3 regions of the Paucilactobacillus salsurae genome follow, and region 3 is predicted to be linked to each of the others. Evidence: predicted binding sites of a transcription regulator. Region 3 holds the regulator's gene; each other region holds the start of a gene.
What was found. The regulator Rex, encoded in region 3, represses fermentation and respiration genes when NADH is low (regulators of the CRP and FNR family bind a similar motif). The targets are predictions, from matches to a motif close to TTGTGAANTANTTCACAA.
Positions count from the first base shown of each region.

Region 1: a site for Rex is predicted at 1,125-1,142, ahead of ACYVQZ_RS00370 (NAD(P) transhydrogenase subunit alpha). Genes of this name have one in related genera too.
Region 2: a site for Rex is predicted at 920-937, ahead of adhE (bifunctional acetaldehyde-CoA/alcohol dehydrogenase). Genes of this name have one in related genera too.

Region 1 is NZ_BAAHWX010000001.1:67,243-69,507, reverse strand. It holds gene ACYVQZ_RS00370 (NAD(P) transhydrogenase subunit alpha) at 1-1,108, opposite strand, end outside; gene ffh (signal recognition particle protein) at 1,244-2,265, opposite strand, start outside.
Region 2 is NZ_BAAHWX010000002.1:65,808-68,072, forward strand. It holds gene ACYVQZ_RS02345 (hypothetical protein) at 1-29, shown strand, start outside; gene ACYVQZ_RS02350 (DUF1836 domain-containing protein) at 124-654, shown strand; gene adhE (bifunctional acetaldehyde-CoA/alcohol dehydrogenase) at 966-2,265, shown strand, end outside.
Region 3 is NZ_BAAHWX010000006.1:49,204-51,468, forward strand. It holds gene groL (chaperonin GroEL) at 1-122, opposite strand, end outside; gene groES (co-chaperone GroES) at 176-460, opposite strand; gene ACYVQZ_RS06615 (redox-sensing transcriptional repressor Rex) at 640-1,290, opposite strand; gene ACYVQZ_RS06620 (ABC-F family ATP-binding cassette domain-containing protein) at 1,462-2,265, shown strand, end outside.

The DNA of each region.
Region 1 (2,265 bases), on a different contig from region 3:
TAATAATTTCTCCATCATGTGTGGCAACCAATTCCTTTAAAACATCATCTTGTAGATCAATTTTAATGGTATCTTCGTTAATAATGTAATTAACAATAGCTTGAACGTTCTTAGCAAATAATTGAGACGCAGAATTTGGAACTTCACTGGCTAAATTGGCTGCTCCGATGATCATTACATGATTATCTGTCGTCACAGTTTCAAAAGGCTGACTGGCGGCAACATTACCACCAAGCTCACTAGCTGCCAAATCAATAAACACAGTTCCTGGTTTAGCTGCATCAACGCTGGCTTGCGTCACCAACAATGGCGGCTTGTGTCCTGGCACTTGTGCTGTCGTAATGACGACATCATTTTGGGCAATGAATCCAGCTAACTCGTCTTGTTGCGCTTGTTGTTCCTCCGCGCTTAATTCACGGGCATAACCACCACTACCAGCACCATTTGCTACTGTACTTGTTAAGAATGTGGCACCCAAAGATTCGACTTCACCTTTGGAAGCAGGACGAACATCATAGCCAGAAACCACTGCACCTAACCGCTTGGCAGTCCCAATTGCTTGCAGTCCGGCCACTCCCGTTCCTAAAACTAACACTTTCGCCGGCTTAACCGTTCCAGCAGCTGTAATCATCATTGGAAAATATTTAGGATAGAGATCACTGGCAACTAGTGCAGCTTTATAACCCGCCACACTGGCCTGTGAACTCAAAACATCCATTGTTTGCGCACGACTAATTGTTCGTGGTAATAACTCAAACGATAAAGCGCTTACTTTTTTGTCAGCAAGTAATTTCATTTGATCCGGATCGATCAATGCATTTAAAAGCCCAATCAGAACTTGACCTGATTTAAATTGTTTCAAGGTTTCTGAACCCGGATTATTAACTACCGCAACAATATTAGCTTGTTCAATAGCCTCTGCACGGCTGACAATTTTAGCGCCGGCATCAACATACATTTGATCTGCGTAAAAAGAAGCTTGTCCGGCATCTTTTTCGATTAGAACCTGAACATTATTTTTGACCAAGCGTTTCGTAACATCAGGATCAATCGCGACTCTTTTTTCATGTGCCGCAACTTCTTTTAAAGCTGAAATGACAACACTCATTCTCACAACCTCCTATTTGTATTTTACTTCACAATCTATCTTCATCTTATTATAAACCCTGTTAAATTACAATGGTTTCAGTCATTTTACCAATAAAAAAGTGCACCGGCAACAAGCCCTCGTGCACTAAATTGATTAACGTCTCTTTTTATTTTTTTTCATTCGTTTCTTTTTATTCTTCTTCACATTTCGAGCCATTCGATTCATAGCTAGTTTACCAAGTTTACCACCTGGCACATTACCGCCCATCATTTGTTCCATGCCATTCATATTTCCGCTCGACACTTGTTTCATCATTTTTTTCATTTGCCCAAATTGTTTGATCATTCGATTAACTTCAACAATTGGACGACCTGCACCCGCAGCTAAACGTCTTCTACGACTCGGGTTTAAAATATCTGGGTTCTCTCGCTCTGTGGGTGTCATAGAATAGACAATTGCTTTAATATGCTCCATGTCTTTGGGATCAACGTTGACATTTTTTAAAGCTGGATTATTCGCCATACCGGGAATCATTTTCATCACATCTTCTAATGGTCCCATTTTTTGCACTTGTTCCATTTGATCTAAAAAGTCATTAAAATCAAACGAATTCTCGCGCATTTTTTCCATTGTCTTTTGAGCTTGGTCTTCATCGAAATCTTGTTGTGCTTTTTCGATAAGGGTTAACATATCACCCATGCCCAAAATTCGTGAGGCCATACGATCTGGATGGAAAACATCTAAGGCATCCATCTTTTCACCTTGACCAATAAATTTGATTGGTCTACCGGTAACAGCACGAATAGACAATGCTGCACCACCACGAGTATCGCCATCTAATTTGGTTAAGACAACACCAGTGATATCAAGTTGGTCGTTAAAACCTTGCGCAGTTTCAACTGCATTTTGACCAGTCATTGCATCAACAACCAATAGGATTTCATTTGGTTGCGCAAGTTGCTTAATTTGGACTAATTCGTCCATTAGTTTTTCATCAATTTGCAATCGACCAGCAGTATCAATCAAAACATAATCGTTATGATTTTGCTTTGCTTGTTCAAGGCCGCGTCGAACAATATCTACTGGGTTGACATCTGTGCCTTCTTGATAGACGGGTACTTCAATAGAATCAGCAACTTGTTGCAATTGATCAATGGCAGCTGGACGATACACGT
Region 2 (2,265 bases), on a different contig from region 3:
TTTGGTGTCTCTATAAAATAGAGAAATAAGGGTTGATAAATTGAATCTTAAGATGATGTGAACTAGTTTACAAAACTAGCTAAGTTAGTTATGATATCTGTAATACTAAAAGGAGTCGATATCATGAATACGATGGAACAATTTGAACGATTCGAATCAGAGCTAGCCAAGGTTAATTTTCCCATGTGGGATGAATTACCTAAGTTTGATTTATATATGGATCAGGTTGTCGCATACGTTAATAACTTGATTGGATCATTAGGTTTAGATCCGATTACACCATCAATGATTAATAACTATGTTAAACATAAGGCGATTTTGGCACCCATTAAAAAAAAGTATCAGGTGATGCATATTGCTGATATTTTGGTGATTAGTCTGTTAAAGGCTAGTTTCCCAATTGATGTCATCCGTTCAGGAATGGATCAGGTTACGTTAAGTCAGTATCCCAAACAAGCGTATGATCATTTTGTCGAACTGTTGATGGCCAGCATTCGTCATGAGGAAAAACCGAAATTAGTTGGTAAGAACACATTAAACGAAAAACTAATGGAGATTGCCGTTGATAGCGTGATTACGAAGTTGAAAGCAGAAGCTTTACTCAAACTAATGGAACAAACAGCAAAGAGAACAGAAATTAAAAAAACAAAATAATGACTTAGAACTTAGTTGAATATATGCAGCTAAGTTTTTTATTAGCCTAATTTTGACATCTAATTTAAAAATGTCTAAAAAAATTTATTTTTTTATGTAAGCGATTACACTTAGTTAATAAACTCACAAACTTTATTTATGTGTTTTGAAATCACGGAAAACTAAATTGTGAAATGAAAACCCTTTATTTAAATGAATAATTATCGATTTGTAATTATTGAGATGCAATGACTTTACAACTCAAAAATCTTGTTTATAATGTTAATTGTGAATTGATTAACAAACTTTTTTCTAAACAGGAGGAAGAGAAAATGATAAAAGAACCACAACAAGAAACAGTGAATGTTGATGACATGATTAATACGCTGGTTGAAAATGGGCACACAGCACTTGATCAATTAGACAACTTCGACCAAGAAAAGATTGACCATATCGTTCATCAAATGGCAATGGCCGCATTAGACAAGCATATGCTACTTGCCAAACTCGCATATGAAGAAACTGGTCGGGGTGTCATGGAAGATAAAGCAGTTAAAAATATTTATGCTTCTGAGTATATTTGGCACTCCATTAAAAATGATAAAACGGTTGGCATTATCAAAGATGACAAAGAGCGCCAATTAATAACAGTGGCTGAACCCTTGGGAGTTATTGCTGGTATTACCCCAGTTACCAATCCAACCTCAACAACGATTTTTAAATCATTAATTGCGGTAAAAACACGTAATCCCATTATCTTTGCTTTTCATCCACAGGCACAAGAATCTTGCGAAGCAGCAGCACAAATTTTACTTGACGCAGCTGTCGAAGCTGGTGCACCAAAGAATATTATTCAATGGGTTACGCATCCCAGTTTAGATGCGACAACTGCTTTGATTAACCATGATGGCATTGCCAGTGTATTAGCAACGGGAGGACCAGGAATGGTCAAGGCAGCTTACTCAACTGGTAAACCAGCATTGGGTGTTGGCCCTGGTAATGGTCCTGTGTACATTGAAAAAACGGCCCACATTAAACGAGCCGTGAATGATATTTTACTATCAAAAACTTTTGATAACGGTATGATCTGTGCTTCTGAAAATAGTGCAGTTGTTGACGATGATATTTATGATGAGGTTAAAAACGAATTCAAAGCCCACAATGCTTTCTTTGTTGCTAAGAAAGACCAAAAGAAATTAGCCGATACGATGTTTGATGCAAAACGTGGTGGCGTTAAGGGTCCAATTGCGGGAATGTCAGCCGTTAAAATTGCACAACTGGCTGGAATCAAAGTGCCAGAAGACACAAAAATTTTAGTTACAGAAATCAAAGAAGTTGGACCTAAAGAACCATTATCTAGAGAAAAATTATCGCCAGTGTTGTCAATGTATCATGCGAAAACACAAAAAGAAGCTTTTGCAATCTGTGATGCACTCTTGCATTTTGGTGGCTTAGGGCACACGGCAGCCATTCAATCCGAAGATGATGATTTGATTTTAAAATATGGATTAAAGATGAAAGCTAGTCGAGTGATTGTCAATACACCTTCGGCACTCGGTGGTATTGGAAATATGTATAACGAAATGATTCCATCATTAACTTTAGGGACAGGATCATGGGGCAAAAACTCAA
Region 3 (2,265 bases):
TGTTCCAACACAACGTTACGACCCTTTGGTCCAATTGTTGTTTTAACTGTATTTGCTAGTTTGTCGACACCTTTAAGCATTTTTGTGCGGGCGTCTTCAGAAAATTTTAATTCCTTTGCCATAATTTCAATTCACCTCATAAAAAATTGTTTGATTATTTAAAATCGATTATTCCCTAGTCAACGATTGCGACAATATCTTTTTCATGAACAACTAGATATTTTTCGCCTTCATATTCAACTTCGTTACCTGCATATTTATCAAACAATACACGGTCGCCTTCTTTAACTGAAGGAGCAAGCTTATCACCGTTATCAAGTGTCTTTCCGGCACCAACGGCAATGACCTTTCCAGTAGTTGGCTTTTCTTGGGCATTTGATGCCAATACAATGCCACCAACTGTTTTTTCTTCTTCTTGTTCAGCTTGTAGAACAACGCGATCTCCTAATGGTTTTAACACGTTTATCCCTCCATCAATTTAAAAATATTATTTTTAGCACTCGACATACTCAAGTGCTAATCACAAAATCTACTATAACATTTTCTGACTCAATTGCAAGAATTACGAACACATTTTTCAAATCATAAATCATGACAAAATAAAAAAGCCTTACCACCTGGTACGACTCTGTTTAGAAACTATTCTTCTGGTTCATTATTGTTTGTATAATGATCAATAAAATAGATTAATGTTTGTAATTCATTTGTTAGATCAACGTTTTGAACACGCAACGTTTTTGGAACAGACAAACGTAATGGTGTAAAGTTCAAAATACCATGGACACCAATTTGAGCTAATTTATCGGTCACTCCTTGAGCTGTGCTTTCTGGTACAGTTAAAATGACAACATCAATTTGTTGTTCTTGGAGTTGTTCACTCATTTCATCCATCGCATAAACGGGTACACCACTTTGAACAGTATTGATAATATTTTCATTCACATCAAAAGCTGCGCTGATACGTACGTTGCTATTTTGGTGGAAATTAAAGTTTAATAACGCGTGTCCCAAATTACCAACACCAATTAAAGCAACATTAGTCAATTTATCTTGATTCAAAATTTCTTTGAAAAAGTTCAATAAATCTTCAACATCGTACCCATATCCGCGCTTTCCGAGTTCGCCAAAATACGAAAAATCGCGTCTGATTGTGGCAGAGTCAACCTGCACTGCTTCAGAGAGCTCTGTTGAAGAAACACGGCGTTTATTTGCATCCAATAAAATATTTAAATAGCGATAGTAAATTGGAAGTCGCTTGGCTGTTGCCCGAGGAATCTTTCGGTTCACCATGATACTTCCCTCCTTAAATGACTTGATTGTGAAATTCACGTTACTTAATATTCTAGCATAACTTCTCAATTTGTGAAACTTTTTGCAAATAATTTATTTATTTTTTGTGAGTCGAAGCTTGATCAAGACTTATGATACAATCAAGTTATTAAACAAATGAGGTTAAATTAAATGTTACTGTTACAAACAAATAACGTGAAACGGCAATTTGGTGCGGATGTTTTATTTCACAATATCAATCTGCAAGTGCAAACCAGTGACCGTATCGGTCTTGTGGGCCGCAATGGAGCTGGAAAAACCACCTTATTAAAAATAATTGCGCAACTAACGACCCCTGATGATGGCACCGTCAGTCTCAAAAAAGGAGCAACATTAGGTTACCTAGCGCAAGATCAAGGCTTAGATAGCCAAAATAATATTTGGGCTGAAATGGATAATGTGTTTAGTGATCTACATGCACAGGAACAACAAATTCACAAGCTTGAGCAAAAAATTACCACTCTAGATCCTGCAACTCCGGACTATGAAAAAACGTTAACCTTATATGATCAGCTACAACATGACTTCGATATGGCTGGGGGCTTTCAGATTGAAACAAATATTCGGGGTGTCTTACATGGCTTTCATTTTGAAAACGTTGACTACGAAACACCGATTAATTCTTTATCCGGGGGCCAAAAAACACAACTCGCATTGGCAAAACTATTACTTCAACGTCCAGACATTCTAATCTTAGATGAACCTACTAATCACCTTGACATGGCGACTTTGTCTTGGTTAGAAGATTACTTAAAAAGTTACTCAGGTGCGTTATTGCTCGTTTCACATGATCGCTACTTTTTAGATCATGTGATTACACAGGTCTATGATTTAGATCATCATGAACTCACTCACTACACTGGTAATTACTCGGCTTTTGTTGACCAAAAAGCTCATAATTTAATTGTGGCACAGAAACATTACGATCAACAACAG